Regions from separate parts of the Pelorhabdus sp. sgz311001 genome, predicted to be linked through region 2. Evidence: riboswitches for the same ligand, from Rfam matches in the RefSeq annotation. Region 2 holds a riboswitch; the other holds the start of a gene.
What was found. Region 2 has a riboswitch for cobalamin ahead of cbiD (cobalt-precorrin-5B (C(1))-methyltransferase CbiD). Riboswitches for the same ligand answer to the same signal wherever they lie in the genome.
Positions count from the first base shown of each region.

Region 1: another riboswitch for cobalamin. It lies ahead of cobI (precorrin-2 C(20)-methyltransferase); the one in region 2 lies ahead of cbiD (cobalt-precorrin-5B (C(1))-methyltransferase CbiD).

Region 1 covers NZ_JBVXUT010000003.1:87,705-95,453, reverse strand. The annotation lists gene AC0MXB_RS09305 (multidrug efflux MFS transporter) at 1-437, opposite strand, end outside; gene AC0MXB_RS09300 (TetR-like C-terminal domain-containing protein) at 452-1,027, opposite strand; gene AC0MXB_RS09295 (hypothetical protein) at 1,164-2,102, opposite strand; gene AC0MXB_RS09290 (YecA family protein) at 2,317-3,540, shown strand; cobalamin riboswitch at 3,663-3,843, shown strand; gene cobI (precorrin-2 C(20)-methyltransferase) at 4,004-4,705, shown strand; gene AC0MXB_RS09280 (ABC transporter substrate-binding protein) at 4,749-5,714, shown strand; gene AC0MXB_RS09275 (FecCD family ABC transporter permease) at 5,698-6,708, shown strand; gene AC0MXB_RS09270 (ABC transporter ATP-binding protein) at 6,708-7,502, shown strand; gene AC0MXB_RS09265 (ABC transporter ATP-binding protein) at 7,499-7,749, shown strand, end outside.
Region 2 covers NZ_JBVXUT010000001.1:836,235-843,983, forward strand. The annotation lists gene AC0MXB_RS04330 (lysylphosphatidylglycerol synthase transmembrane domain-containing protein) at 1-73, shown strand, start outside; gene AC0MXB_RS04335 (NAD-dependent epimerase/dehydratase family protein) at 111-1,034, shown strand; gene AC0MXB_RS04340 (ArnT family glycosyltransferase) at 1,041-2,594, shown strand; gene AC0MXB_RS04345 (ArnT family glycosyltransferase) at 2,610-4,199, shown strand; gene AC0MXB_RS04350 (hypothetical protein) at 4,215-4,373, opposite strand; gene AC0MXB_RS04355 (hypothetical protein) at 4,444-4,800, opposite strand; cobalamin riboswitch at 5,001-5,173, shown strand; gene cbiD (cobalt-precorrin-5B (C(1))-methyltransferase CbiD) at 5,283-6,371, shown strand; gene cbiE (precorrin-6y C5,15-methyltransferase (decarboxylating) subunit CbiE) at 6,356-6,982, shown strand; gene cbiT (precorrin-6Y C5,15-methyltransferase (decarboxylating) subunit CbiT) at 6,979-7,575, shown strand; gene cobI (precorrin-2 C(20)-methyltransferase) at 7,569-7,749, shown strand, end outside.

The DNA of each region.
Region 1 (7,749 bases), on a different contig from region 2:
CCGCCAACCATGCCTGTAGACAAGGTGCCTAAAGCCCAACCAGCTCGATCTCGCGGTGTTTGCGTAGCAATCAAGGTAATTGCGCCGGAGTTGAAGCCGGAAATCGTCCCCATGAGTAACCGCAAGCCGACTAATTGATATACTGAAGTGACAAAGCTCATGAAAAATAATACAATCGCCATTCCGAGACTGGCCCTAAGCAGCATAGCTTTTCGGCCAAAACGGTCAGCTGCTTGCCCCCACAGTGGCGAAACGAGCGCCATCATCATTCCCGTAATGCCAAAGGCAAGGCCTGACCACATTTCGATGCTTTCCAGATCAGAGACTCCCAAGTGTTCCACATAAAGCGGTAAGATAGGAGCAATCTGACTTAGGGCTGAGGCGGTAGCGAAAGCGCCGATCCAACAGATGAACAAATTTCTTTTCCACATTTCCATAAACAGGCCTCCGCTTATCGGTTTTCTTTGAGAGCTTCAATACCGCAAAGAAAAGTAGCAATCATTTGCTCATAACTGTCTTCTTTATTTGCTTTTTGAATAAACCAACCAGCCGCTTCTAGGGAAAGAAAACCGTGCATGACGCTGCGCAGGCCCCGTAAGGCATGGGTTGTATTGTCTTCGTCTAGGTTATAGCCGTTCAGTACGGTTCGAATCACTGACATTAAATCCTGCAGCGCTTGCTGCAGATCTTTATTTTCCCGATTGGGTGTTGCGACAATGGCGCTGTATAAGCCAGGACGCTCATGAGCAAAGGTGCGATATTCGCGAGCAATTGCTTTAATGGCGTCGTGTTTTGCTTTGCCAATAGCGGCTTGGCTGATTCTTTGTTGCATTTCTCTTACGGCAAAGATAGAAAGGCTTTGTTTGAGATGGGCCAGACTATCAATATGATTATAAAGCGAGGGTTTTTGAACACCAAGTTTTGCAGCTACAGCTGTTAGTGTTACTGTTTCTAATCCGGTATGATCCGCTATTGCAGCGGCAGTTTCAATAATAATTTGAAAGGTAAGGCCGACAGGGGCTCCCATGGAGATCACTACTTTCTCTAATGATTTAAAACTAACTACTATAGTTATAAGACTAATCTTGTTAGTTGTCAAATTATAATAGTAAAAAATAAAAGTTTTCAGCGCGATTTATAAAAAAACTTCTAGCACGTTTATGCTAGAAGGTATGGGTATATTCGATTTCGGTTTTGCGAATGGGAATATCGAAGGTAATTGTTTGAGCAACTGTGTACTTTAGGGAAAGGCGATCTTGCGGCGTTAAAGCTTGGATGAAGGCGATTTGAAAGCCTCTTAGACTATTATCATAACCGCCAAGACTTGCTTTCCCTTCTGGTACGGCCTTATCTTGAATTTCGCCGCCAAGTATTTTTATCGCCTGATATTCTGTGGGCTGATAGTTGATTCCTACTAGGATTCCCTGGTTTTGATCAGGGGCGGAAGAACGGACATATTCAGCCAAATACTCTGCTTTTCCATGGGGTGAATTCACGCTAAAGCCGGTAAATGTTGTGGCTTTTTCCAGATGAGGGATGTGAAGGGCGCTGGCCATGAAGCGAGTAGAACCAGCAAAGTAGGCGATTTCGCCGCCGGAAATCATATGATTAGCACGATCGGCGAATAAGTCTGAATCTAACTTGCCGAAGGTGGCATGGTATTGAATGTGGCCTGTCGTTGTACGCCAGTCGATTCCTTTAAACATGCCAAAGCCGGCATTCGAGCTATTGTCAAACATCGCGCCGTAAGCCCCTAAGTAAGTATCTTGGCTGCCAATTTTCAATAGCATATTCTTGTTGTTAATCAATAAGCCATACTGATCTAGACTGCTGTTATTTTCCTTGGTGGCAGAGCCAGCGTAAGATTGATGGCCAAAGCGGAAAAAAATCTCGGTTTGTTCTGAAAGGGCTTGGTGAAAATTTAGCCGCAAGGTTCTCTCTGTATCGCTGATATCAGCTACGTCAGAGCGATGATAACGGATGGTTTCATATTTTAGAGTGGTTTCCCCGTCAATTGTAAGGGGGGCGGCAGTTACTGGGGAAGTGGCGGCAGCTAATAGAAAAGCGGTTAGAAGCATTGGGCGTAGGGCGGCATGGGCCATGCGATACATCCTTTCAGAAAAAAATTATTGGCATTTCTTATTCGCGCTTTCCGACAAAAGTCCTGTAATTTTTTCTGGTAAAATAATAAAAGAATTGTTTGGTATTTTTTTCCTGTTTATGACTTGGCAATTCTCGGTGAAATGGTGTACAATCTATAGAGTTGAGAAAGATATTCGCCAAGTAGTTTGTGTGATGAATATGGGAGGAACGAAAGTGAGCGAGAAAGACTCGAAAGATATCCGCTGCGAAGCAGCCGATGAAACAGCCGAAGCCTTGCATCAGGTGATAGAAGAGGCTCAGCGTCAGGAGAAAAAGTTAGCAGAGCGTTTATGGCGCGCGGTGAGTGGACCGGAAGAACTCACGAGTTACTTAGGATATTTGACCAAGGATGAATTGACGGAAATACGGATAAATTTAAAGGTTAAGAATGCTAGCAACTTGAAGAAACAGGAGCTTGCCGATTTACTTGTTATGGCGATTCCAGCGGGCGTTGCTGAGGCAGCGACGCTGATTTTTGATGAAGAGCGGTGGCGGTGGTTTAAACGATTTGCCACGCAAGAAGTAAACTTCTATACCACGAAAATACGACTTGACTTTATTCGATATTTTAAAAGCTATGGCTTTTTAGGCACTGGTACTTGTGATGAGAAGACGATTTTTTGGATTCCTACTGGTGTGAAGCAGGCTTTTCAGTCTTTAAATGAAGGCAAGCTTTATGAAATGATCAGACAGAATACTGAGTGGATTTATGCTACACAAGGTTTACTTTATTATTATGGTTTGTTGGAAAAAGATCAGCTTGTAGCATTAGTAGAGGAAAAGGGAATTGCGGCGAAAGCGGATATTTCTCGTTACTTAGCGGTCATTGCTGAAGCTGCGGCTTGCTATGGTCAAATTGTAATTGATAAAGAGGTTTATGCCGATTATCGTGTAAAAGATCGGGCCTATATTCTAGGAGAACAGAAAAGTCGTGCTGAACTTCCTTACTGCTCCTTTTTAAAGCAGCAATTTGTGAAGGCTGGTAAACCCGGTTTTGTTGATAAAAACTCTGCTTCAGAGAATTTCCTGCGGTTTATGAAAGAGTGCTATTCGCTCAATCGGGAAGAGGCGGCGGCATTAGCCGAAGATTGTTTTTATATTATCAACAATAGTAAAGGCAGTGGCGATCTCTTAGCTTACTTGTCAAAAGGGTATGAGTTTCCTAGTGAATCTTTTCAAGATACCTTGCTTCCCTATGTGGCAGCGCTTCATAATCAGACGCGCATGTGGGTGTTGAAGGGGTATAAACCGGTAGAACTTGTGGAGGATGAATCGGCGAAATTGCAGCCTTGTCAGGAACTGAGCAGCATGAGTGAAGTGGCGCCAGTGAAGGTAGGCCGCAATGATCCTTGCCCTTGTAATAGTGGGAAAAAATACAAAAAGTGCTGCGGCAAATAGCTGCAAAAAGCCCAGTTTTTCTATTTATAGAGAGCTGGGCATACTTGTAGTTCTAGTCGGATTTGTTTGACTTTTTTGCAAACAAGTGATATAAATAAGTTACATTAACTGTTATTTCATAATTGCATAAGATTGAAATAGGTGCCCATAGGGCTTAATAGGGAAGTCCGGTGCAAGGCCGGCGCGGTCCCGCCACTGTAATGGGAAGCGAAACCAGAAAATGCCACTGAGACGATTGTCTTGGGAAGGTTTGGATGAGCGATGATCCAGAGTCAGGAGAACTGCCTGTTTAACAATCACCGTTTTAACCCACGAGCGATGGGGAGGGGATTAAAGAGTTCGATCTTTTTTTTCCTGGCCAAAAGCCAGGATTTTTGATTTCAGCGCTCTTTTGAAATAAGACCTTTCTTGCTTTAAGAAAGGTTTTTTTATGACCTATTTTTAATTTATGGAGGTTTTTGCAATGGCAGGTATTTTTTATGGTGTGGGCGTAGGCCCTGGAGATCCGGAGCTTCTTACATTAAAAGCGATTAATTTGATTAAGTCGGCTGATATTATTATTGCGCCAAAAACGGAGAAGAAAGAAGGCAGTGTGGCGCTTACAATTGCTAAACCTTATATTAAGGACACGGCTGAAATTGCAACTCTTGTATTTCCTATGGTTTCCGACCAAATTCAATTGAATGATGCCTGGGCTAGTAATAAGGAAACGATCGTGAACTATTTAGATGAAGGAAAGACGGTTGTTTTTTTAACTTTGGGCGATCCTATGTTCTACAGTACTTATATTTATGTATACAGACTGTTAAAAGACTGTGGCCATCCCATTGAAACGATTCCTGGCATTACGGCTTTCTGCGCCATTGGCAGCAAATTAGGTTATCCTATCGTCGAAGGGGACGATGTACTGAATATTATTCCAGCTACGATGGAAGAAGAAAAAATGGAACAGGCTTTCGCTACAGCCGATAATGTAGTGCTTATGAAAGTTTATAAAAATTTCCCGCAAGTTTTGGAAAAATTAAAACGTCATGGCTTGGCCAAACAAGCAGTCATGATCAGCCGCTGCGGCCTAGACGGCGAACAAGTGGTACATAACTTGTCTGATCTGAATGATGATCATAAACTGAACTATTTATCAACCATTGTAGCAAGACGAGGCTAATCGCTTCCTGCATCTAACGGAGCAGCGAAAGGAAGAGACTGCAATGAAAAAGTATATGTTTTTGCTGGCACTCCTTTGTGGCGTGGCAGCACTTTTCTTTGCCGGCTGTGGTGCGCAAAAATCTGCCGATCAAGGGAAAGATGGGAATTATTTAACCATACAAGACAATGCTGGACGCACAGTTACTTTAACGAAAAAACCGGAAAAAGTCGTAGTGCTTTCTACCTCTTTTTTAGATCTATTGTATTCTGTCGATGGGAAAGCCGCAGGCAGGCCTAGTTCTAAAACGGAATCGGTGCCAGAGGCTGCTGCTTCTGTGCCGGAAGTCGGCTTTGTCTATAATGTGAATTTAGAAAAAGTAATGGCGTTGCAACCGGATCTAGTTATTGCCGTGCAGGGAATGCATGAAAAGCTTTTGCCAACGCTAGAAAGTAATCACATTCCGGTTTTGCTTTTGAAATATAAGACGTTAGAAGATACGCTGACAACGATTACTTTACTTGGTAAGATTGTCGGGACGGAGAGCAAAGCTTCTCAATTAGTGCAATCCATTCAAGACAAAATCAGCGCCATAAAAGCAAAAGTGCCGCAGGGACCGCCGTTGAAGGTGGCGATTTTGCATGCTACGTCGAAAAGTGTAACAGTCGAGCTTGATAATACGATTGCTGGCAGTATAGCGAAACGTCTGGGCCTTGTCAATGTTGCTTCAGGAACGACGGCGCCTGATAAAGACAGTGATAATGTGCCTTATAGTTTAGAAAAACTGGTGGATTCCAATCCTGATATGGTTTTTGTGGTCACCATGGGCAATGCCGCGGAAATTGGCGCAAGGATGAAAAGCGATGTAGAAAGTAATCCAGCTTGGAGTACTCTCTCTGCTGTGAAAAACCAGAAGGTTTACTTTTTGCCGTCTGATTTGTTTTTGCTCAATCCTGGTCTAAAGATTCCTGATGCTGTAGAATATATGGCTAAAATCGTCTATCCTGAGGTGTATGGCCGTGTTCAATAAACAAAACTTTTCTGCTGGCGATGGTCGACTTGGGCGTCGCGTACTTGTTTTAGCTTTGCTTGTTTTGGCTTTTGCCGCTTCCTTTGTCTATAGTTTAGCTACAGGCGCTGTAACAATTTCCTGGCAGGAAATTGTTACAACGCTTTTTTCGCAAGGGGCGGGAAATCCGATTATTTTTAATATTCGATTGCCGCGCACACTTGTAGGAGCTTTAGTGGGACTGAATCTAGCCTTATCTGGGGCTATTTTGCAGTCGATCATGAAAAGTCCTTTGGCAGATCCCCACATTATTGGCGTTTCCTCTGGGGCTGGCCTTGCTGGTATTTTAATTTTGATTTTATTTCCTCACTGGGAGTATTTACTCACGCCAGTAGCTTTTTGCGGTGCTATGGCGGCGACGATGGCAATTTATATTTTGGCCTGGAAAGGCGGCATTCGTCCGGTACGGATTATTTTAGCGGGTGTAGCTGTTTCGGCTTTTCTGGGAGCAGGCATTGCTGGTTTATTAGTCTTCTTTAGTGATCGGGTTCATGGCGCTCTCATGTGGATGGTTGGCGGGCTATCGGCAAGAAGCTGGCCCCATTTTTATGCCATGCTGCCTTACACGGTACTTGGCTCTCTCGTGGCTTTTTTCAGTACACGTAGCTTAAATGTATTAGAACTTGGCGATGAAGTGGCTGCTGGTTTGGGACTTGCTGTCGAGAGAACGCGTCTCTTACTCACTGCTGTGGCCGCGCTGCTAGCGGCTAGCGCTGTCAGTGTAGCTGGGTTGCTTGGCTTTGTGGGCCTGGTAGTGCCGCACGCAGCAAGACTGCTTATTGGTTCTGATTATCGTTATGTGCTGCCTGCTTCCGCGTTACTAGGTGCGGCGGTTGTGACTTTTAGCGATACAATGGCCCGAACGGTTTTTGCGCCAGTGGAACTGCCTGTGGGCATTATTATGGCTTTTGCTGGCGCTCCCTTTTTCCTCTATCTATTAAGGAGGGAACCGTAATGCTTATAGCGCAGAATGTAACCGTTCAGTTTGGCGCGAAACTTTTGTTCCAGGATTTATCTTTGAGGATTCAAGAAGGTACGATCGTTTCGATTATTGGGCCAAATGGGTCTGGCAAGAGTACCTTTTTAAAAACCTTATCGCGTGCTTTAAAACCGCAGCAGGGAAAAATTCTGCTTGATGGCAAGGAGCTTTATGCTGTTTCGGCAGCAGAGTTGGCCCGAATTATGGCTGTATTGCCGCAGACGCCGAGTGCTCCCAGTGATTTGACAGTGCGTGATTTAATTAGTTATGGTCGCTTTCCTCATCAACGTTGGTGGAAAAATACGCAAAAAGAAGATGCATCTTTTATTGAATGGGCGATCGAAACAACGCAGCTGACAAAGTTAGCTGACCGGATTGTGGCAACTCTTTCGGGCGGTGAACGTCAGAGAGTTTGGTTGGCGATGGCTTTAGCCCAAAAACCACGTCTCTTGCTGCTTGATGAACCGACAACGTATCTTGATATTTCTCATCAGTTAGAAATTCTCGAACTCATTGCCAGACTCAATCGGGAAGAAAAAATTACTGTTATCATGGTACTTCATGATATGAATCATGCAGCACGATATTCTGATCAGATTGCTGTGCTGAGTAGCGGCGCTTTATATAGCGCTGGTTCGCCTGCCGATGTAATTACCAAGCAGATGTTGCGGGAAGTGTTTCGGATTGAGGCCGATATCTGGCTTGATGAAACAGGTAGGCCCTTATCACTGGCCCGTTCGCTGGCGAAAGGAAATGAGGAGACACTATGATTGAAATTTGCGAACTTGTAAAACAGTATGGGCAAAGGCGAGCCATTGACCATTTGAATCTTTCCATTGGCGATGGTGAAATTTTCGGTTTGCTAGGCCCCAATGGCGCTGGCAAGACCACTTTGATCCGGATTCTAACAATGCTGACATCCTATCAAGAAGGTTCTGTTTTGATTCAAAAAGAACCTATTGCGACAGACTCCATTGCCATAAAGGCTTTGATTGGTGTTGTACCGCAGCATTTTAA
Region 2 (7,749 bases):
GCCGTTTTCGATTGGTATGTATTTTACCATCCGCGTGTTTGGTCAGAACTTTTTAACACGCGAAATCAAATAAAAGTTCAGAGATTCGAATAAAGGAAGGGGTTCGATTTATGAAAGTCTTAGTTACAGGTGGGGCCGGATTTATAGGCTCGCATCTTTCGCGAAAACTGCTTGCTGCTGGTCATACTGTAGTAATTTATGATAATTTAAGTACGGGACGAAAGGAACATGTGCCAGCAAAAGTGAAGCTTGTTGTCGGCGATATTCGTCACGAAATGATGTCTACGGTGTTGGCAACGGAAAAATTTGATGCAGTAGTTCATTTAGCAGCGCAGACAGGCGTGCCGGCATCGATTGAATCGCCTTTATTTGATGCCGATGTAAATATTCAAGGATCTGTTCGTTTGCTAGAAGCTTGTCGTACTTATGGCGTAAAGCGCGTCGTGTTTGCCTCGACTGCTGCTGTCTACGGTGATGTGGCGGAGGTACCAGTGAAAGAAGTTGCGCCGACAGTTCCGACTTCTTTTTATGGACTGAGTAAATTAACGATTGAAAAATATTTAGCGTTGTATCAGGCGCAGTTCGGCCTTTCTTATGTGGTGCTGCGTTTTGCTAATGTGTATGGCGAACGCCAGGGCGATGGCGGTGAAGGCGGTGTTGTCAGTATTTTTTCGCGTAAGTGCTTCCAAGATGAACCTGTTACGATTTTTGGCACTGGAGAACAAACGCGCGATTTTGTTTATGCCGGTGATGTGGCTGAAGCAATTTTGCTTGCTTTGCAGACTGATAAAGACAATCAGGTTTATAATGTGAGCACAAAAACCGAAATAACAGTCAATGAGCTGCTACATTGTATTGAGACTGTTAGTGCTAAAAAAATGAGTACCACTTATGAACCACCGCGTGAAGGCGATATCTTTCGTTCCTTTCTAGAAAATCAAGCGATCACAAGTAATTTAGGCTGGAAAGCGAAAACAACTTTACCGGAAGGATTAGCTAAGACGTATAAATTCCTGTGTGGGAAAGGAAGCTAACAAGAAATGAAATTTAACCGAATTACGCCTGCCTTATGGTTTATTATTGCGATTAGTTTGTTTACTGCGTTCTTTCAGTTAGGTCAACTGCCGCTGCTAGATCCCGATGAGCCTGTTTACGGTGAAACGCCGCGGGAAATGTTGCTATTTAATGATTGGCTATCACCTAGGATTTACGGCGATTTTTGGTATGATAAACCGCCGCTGTTCTATTGGCTGGTAGCTTTTAGCTTCAAATTGTTCGGAATCAATGAATTCGCTGCGCGTTTTCCGTCGGCTCTGTTAGCTGTTGCAACAGTGATTTTGATCTATCAGGCAGGCAGGAAGCTATTTGATGAACGAACTGGTTTATTGAGCGCGTTAGTGTTGACGACAATGGTTGAATTTTTTTACTTATCAAAAGCGGCTGTAACTGATATGACGCTATTGTTTTGTCTTACGGCGTCATTGTTAGGCTTTTTGCTGAAACGCTACTGGCTGCTTTATCTTTTTGCCGGCCTAGCTACTTTGGCGAAAGGTCCGATTGGTCTTGTCTTTCCCGGAACGATAATCTTTCTTTATTTATTAGCCGGACGGCGCTGGGCTATTTTAAAACAAATGCAAATTCTACGGGGCTGTTTAATCTATTTGCTTGTTGCGGCGCCGTGGTATGGGTTCATGGCTTATACGCATGGGTCTCCGTTCATTGATACTTTTTTTGGATATCATAATGTGACGCGCTTTACGTCGCCAGAACATCCTGAGGGAGTGCTTTGGTATTATTATATTCCCGTTATGCTGATCGGTTTTTTACCTTGGACGGCAGTGCTTGTTCAGGCTGTGAAAAACTCTTTGACAAGTTATGGGCAAACCTTTAGTTATTTACAGTTCTTAAATATTTGGGGCTTTTTCATTCTTATCTTTTTTTCCATATCTCAGACAAAACTTGTTTCCTATATTCTTCCCATGTATCCACCGCTTGCGTTAGTGATCGGTTGGTATCTAAATCGGCTTTATGAGCGGCGGCAGAAGCTATCTTTTATTAGTTGGCCTATCGTAGCAACTGTATTGCTGGGACTTCTTGGTGTTGGTTTGGTTTTTGCAATGCAAAGACAAAATGAACTGCAGACTGGGACAATCGTCAGCATCGTGTTATTTGTTTTCGCTGTAGGCGGATTGTGGGCAGCTTACCTGAAACGTAGTGTGTTAATGATGATTTTTAGTCAGGCTATTCCCTTTGCATTATTTAGCGCGGTTCTTGTTGTCTTTTTAGTTGGACCAGTTGCTAGTAGTTTAAGTATGAAATCGGCGGCAGAAAATTTTAAAAATATCTACGATGGGCAGGCGCCTATCTATGTAGCTAAATTTTTACGTCCAGGTTTTGCCTATTATACTCATTTATACGGACAGGAACTAGATGATAAACGGAAGTCGGTCAGTAGTACGGTAATTGACGAAGCTGTTCGAGGAACTTATTTTGTAGTTCGCTATCAAGACTATACTGTCTTAAACGAGAAGACAAAACAGAGTTTGCAGCTGTTGTGGCAAGAACAAGATAAAATGATTTTGATTAAACAATAGTAGGAGAGATGCCTTTTGCGGGCCCGTTATATGAGTTACAGCCTATTTTTTCTTGCTTTTTTCTTTTATCTTGCATTCAATCAAATTATACCAGTTACAGATCCTGTCGAGTCCAATTATGCGCTTACCGCCAAAGAAATGGTTTTATCAGGAAACTGGCTATCGCCGCAAATTTACGGTCAATTTTGGTATGATAAGCCTATTTTGATTTATTGGCTCATTGCCGGTTCTTTTTCTTTATTTGGTATCAACGATTTTGCGGCGAGACTGCCTGCCGCATTATTTGGTGCTGCTAGTGTAGTTCTTTTATTTCGATTTATCACTCTGCTTTACGGTAGCACAAGACAAGCTCTCTGGGGTAGTCTTGTGTTGGCTACTTCGTTGGAATTTTGGATGATTAGTAAATTGATTTTGACTGATGGGGTCATGTTTTTCTTTACGAGCCTCTCATTAGGCTGGCTCTATCTGGCATTTCAGGGCCGAGGACGCAGTTGTTACGTATTGGCTTATGGTGCAGCTGCCTTTGCAGTTTTGACAAAGGGCCCTGTGGGCATTGTTTTGCCTGGCTTGATTGCTCTTTTATTTATAGCTTTGTTGCGAAATATCAATTATTTTAAAAAACTATATTTATTACAAGGTTTTTGTCTAATGGCACTGATAGCTGGTCCGTGGTATTACGCGATGTATACAGTGCACGGTCCGGAATTTGTTGATACCTTTTTAGGGCTTCATAATTATATGCGCGCTACTGTTTCTGAACATCCCAAGGATAATGTTTTTTATTACTATCTAATTCTAGTACCGCTGAGTCTTCTGCCTTGGAGTGGTTTGTTATTTCCTGCTTTATGGCGAGCAATAAAGCAAGCTGGAGAACGGGAAGTGTTTTTGCTTGTATGGTTTTTTGGTTTTATTGTTTTTTACTCATTTATGGCTACAAAGTATCTCACTTACGTATTTCCGGCAATTTTTCCAGCGGCTGTGCTTATTTCAGTTTATCTGGAAAAACTCTATACAGCGTCAGTGGCAGCAGCAAATTGGTTGTGGCTAAGCGGGCCAGCTTGTTTCATGCTAGCTATTTTTGGTGCGAGCGCCTATTTTATTCCGATTGCTCTTCATAAAATCGTAACAGCAACCGCTTGTACACTAATGGTACTGATTCTTGTCTTTATGCAGCTGCAAAAAAAACAGACTATGCTCATTGGCGCAGTCTGTCTTACAACGATTGTTTCCATATTATTTCTTATTCCGAATAATTTAATTCCTCTAGCAAATCATCGCTCCGCCAAAAGCATTGTTTCCGATCTTCCTGGTGATGCTACTGGGGCAATTTATGGTGAGTATCAAACCTCAGCAGTATATTATGGTAATGTTCTTTTACCACGACTTATCTTAAAAGAGGAACCTGTTAATGGTAAAAATGTTTGGGCTGGAAAGTATACGATGCCGACGGAAATGCTGCAAACCTTTTTACAGCGTTCTGAAGAAAAGGGTAAGTATATTCTTATGAAAGAAAAAGAAGAAGCCGGGTTTACCTCTTTACCAGAGGCGACCGACTTCCAAAAAATACAAAAACATGATGGAAACATTCTTTTTTACCGGCAATAATGGAAAGTGTTCTTGTTAGGAACTTGCATCATTTTTAGTTACCATTTTTTCCGTCATCCAACGGAAGAAGACAGCTCCGCAGCGGTCACAACAAAACTGATTCCAGCCTTGCTGCATTTTATTGCCGACAAGATGAGCATTGCCGCCGCATTCATGTCTTACCGCATTATACATAATAATCACTCCTTGTCGTAATTTGCGGAACCAATTAAGTTGAAAGGCAAGGATTGTTTTCTCTTTCCCTTTACTGAGGTAAGGCTGATTCTTCTGCCAACATATGAGGCGGGCTGGGATAGAAGAATTGGCAATTTTCTGGTTTGAATTTTACTTTTACTAATTCTTGCTGCAATTCATCAGCAAGAGCAGCTTCAAATTCTACTAAATGTTCATCTGTTACTAAAGCGTCTTCCACTAAGACGACGATAGAGGATTTTACTTCCGGCGCATTTTCCGGAATTTCATTGCGGTCAAGTGGAATCGTTGGAATTAGACGAAGAGCGGCCAAATATTCACCTTCCGGCGTAGTAACTTGGGCGCGGTACGTGTTAAACCAGAGAGTTTTTGCTAGACGGACTTTTAAAGGATTTTCAGGAGAATACACAGCATCAAACGACCTTTCTCTTTATAAAATAAGCAAATATCTATTCATTCTATATTATACCATGAAAAACAAGAAAAAAATGAAATTTTATGATAATAAGGGAATTTTAGTGCTTTTGTCATACTTTAAAAACTGAATATTCTTTTTACACGTTTTAAAGCAGGAATTTTGCTAAAATAATGGAATATACAAAATATAAATTGATAATCAAGGGAATAGGTGCTTTTGCTTAATTGGGAAGACCGGTGAAAAGCCGGCGCGGTCCCGCCACTGTAATGGTGAGCGCTCTTATCAATGCCACTGGAGAAATTCGGGAAGGCTAAGTAGCGCGATGAGCCAGAGTCAGGAGACCTGCCTGTTCTGACACACGCCGTTATGACCTACGAGAGATGGGGAGGTGGGTAATTGCGAACAGCTCTGTCTCTTTTACCCCCCTTTGCCAAAATCAAAGGGGGGATTTCCTTTTGTTAGCAAGTCAAAAAATGAAAGAAGGGTATACGACAGGTTCTTGCGCTGCTGCTGCGACGAAGGCTGCAGTTTTAGCCGCAAGGAATCAATTTGTTACTAAAGTAGAGGTTTTATCACCGCAGAAATATCCAATTACTGTACCGATTGCTAAAGCTGAGAAGCTAGAGAACGGTGGCAGGGCTTATGTAATCAAAGATGGTGGCGATGATCCTGATATTACTCACGGAACGGAAATTGAAGTCACGGTAGAACTCACTAACCAGCCAGGCATTATGATACGAGCTGGTAAGGGAGTTGGCACTGTTACTAAACCGGGCTTGTCTGTGTCAGTAGGGGAACCTGCCGTGAACCCAGGTCCGCGCAAAATGATTGAGTTAGTTCTATCGGAGCTTCTGCCGCCTCAAACAGGTGCTATTGTCACCATTTCAGTTCCACAAGGTGAAGTTCTTGCAAAAAAAACGTTAAATCCTATGCTGGGCATTGAAGGTGGCATTTCGATAATTGGTACAAGCGGCATTGTAAAGCCGATGAGTGAAGAAGCCTTTAAAAATTCCTTGACGCCTCAGATTAGTGTTGTAAAAGCTTTGGGACATGAAGCTGTTGTGTTTGTTCCTGGTCGAATTGGCCAGGATGCAGCAGTAGAAAAATTGCATATTCCCCTTGAATTCATTGTTCAAACAAGCAACTTTATTGGACATATGCTGGAAAATGCGGCGCAAAATGGTCTTAAAGAAGTACTGTTAGTAGGACATTTAGGCAAATTAGCTAAAGTTGCTGCTGGCATTTTTCATACACATAACCGGATGGCCGATGGACGGCTGGAAACGATTGCCGCTTATTCCGCTGCATTAGGTGCGCCACAAGCGGCTGTTACCGAAATTTTAGATTGTACAACGGCAGAAGCAGCGATGACGGTTTTAGAAAATTATCAATTAGAAAAGGTCTATGAAGTCATTGCTGCAAGAGCGAGTTTGCGGGCAGAGCGGTATGTCTTTAATGAACTAAAAGTAGGAACTGTTCTTATTACTTTAAAAGGTGAATTTTTAGCAGCAGATGCTGGTGCGAAATGTATCGGGGGAAAAATGGGATGGATCATAAAATAGTTATAGTTGGGATCGGGCCAGGCTCACCTGATTATATATTGCCAATTGCCCAAAAAAAGATAAAAGCTGCAAAAATATTAGCAGGAAGCCGTCGGGCCCTTGCTGCACTTAGTGAACCAGGGCAAATCACTTTACCGATTGATAAAGAAATTCCTGCATTGATGACTTTAATTGAACAATATTTACAACAAGATGATGTTGTTATTTTAGTGTCGGGAGATCCCGGCTGTTATAGTCTTTTGCCTGCAGTACAACGGTTTTTGCCTCAGGCGAAGCTAGAAGTGATCCCAGGTATTAGTTCTTTTCAAATGGCTTTTTCTCGTATCGCTTCGGTATGGCAGGATGCAACGCTAGTGAGCTTGCATGGGCGAGAAGCGAAACGTGATGTTTTTATGTTTAATCAATGCAAGAAAATCGCTTTTTTAACAGACCCAGTTCATTGTCCCAGTTGGATTGCCGCAGAACTTATTGCTGGAGGCTGGCCGTTGGAAGCAAAAGTCTATTTGTGTGAAGCTCTTTCTTATCAAGAAGAGAAAATAGTAAGTTCCACTTTACAAGAAGTTGTAAAAGTAGCTGGATTTTCTCATTCCGTAATGGTGGTGACAGGATGATACATTCCCCAGGAATTTCTGATGGTGAATTTATACGAGGCAATATTCCAATGACTAAAGCGGAAGTGCGAGCTCTCGTGCTGTGTAAGGCAAAAATTGCTACAGACGCTATGGTGATCGATATTGGTGCTGGAACCGGGTCATTAAGCGTTGAAGCAGCACTTATGGCGCCGCAAGGTCATGTTTATGCGATAGAGCGAGAGCCCGAAGGTATAGCGCTGATTGAAGCCAACAGTAAAAAATTTAAAGTGGAAAATTTGACGGCAATTTGCGGTGCAGCGCCAAAGGCGCTCGATAATTTGCCGCAAGCCGATACGATTCTTATCGGTGGGAGTGGCGGCAGTTTACCGGCGATCCTAGAAAATTGTGACTTATTATTGAAAGAAACGGGACGGCTTGTTCTTACAGCAATTACGCTGGAAACCGTCACCAATGCTCTTTCCTTGTTATCACAAAGAAATTATGAAGCGGAATGTTTTCAAATGCAGGTAAATCGGCTGAAAAAAGTGGGTTCTTACCATATGTTTGATGCCCTCAATCCAATTTTTGTGCTTACTTGCTGGAAAAAATTGAAAGGTGGCGTCAAATGTTAGGTTCATTTTATGGTATCGGTGTGGGACCTGGTCCCGCCGATTTACTAACAGTCAGAGCGGTTGAATTAATAAAACAAGTTGATGTTGTTTGTGTGCCTGCTTCTGGCGGCACAATCAATGCGGCGCTGACGATTGCTAAAAACTATATTGCAGGCAAAACTGTGGCAGAAATTT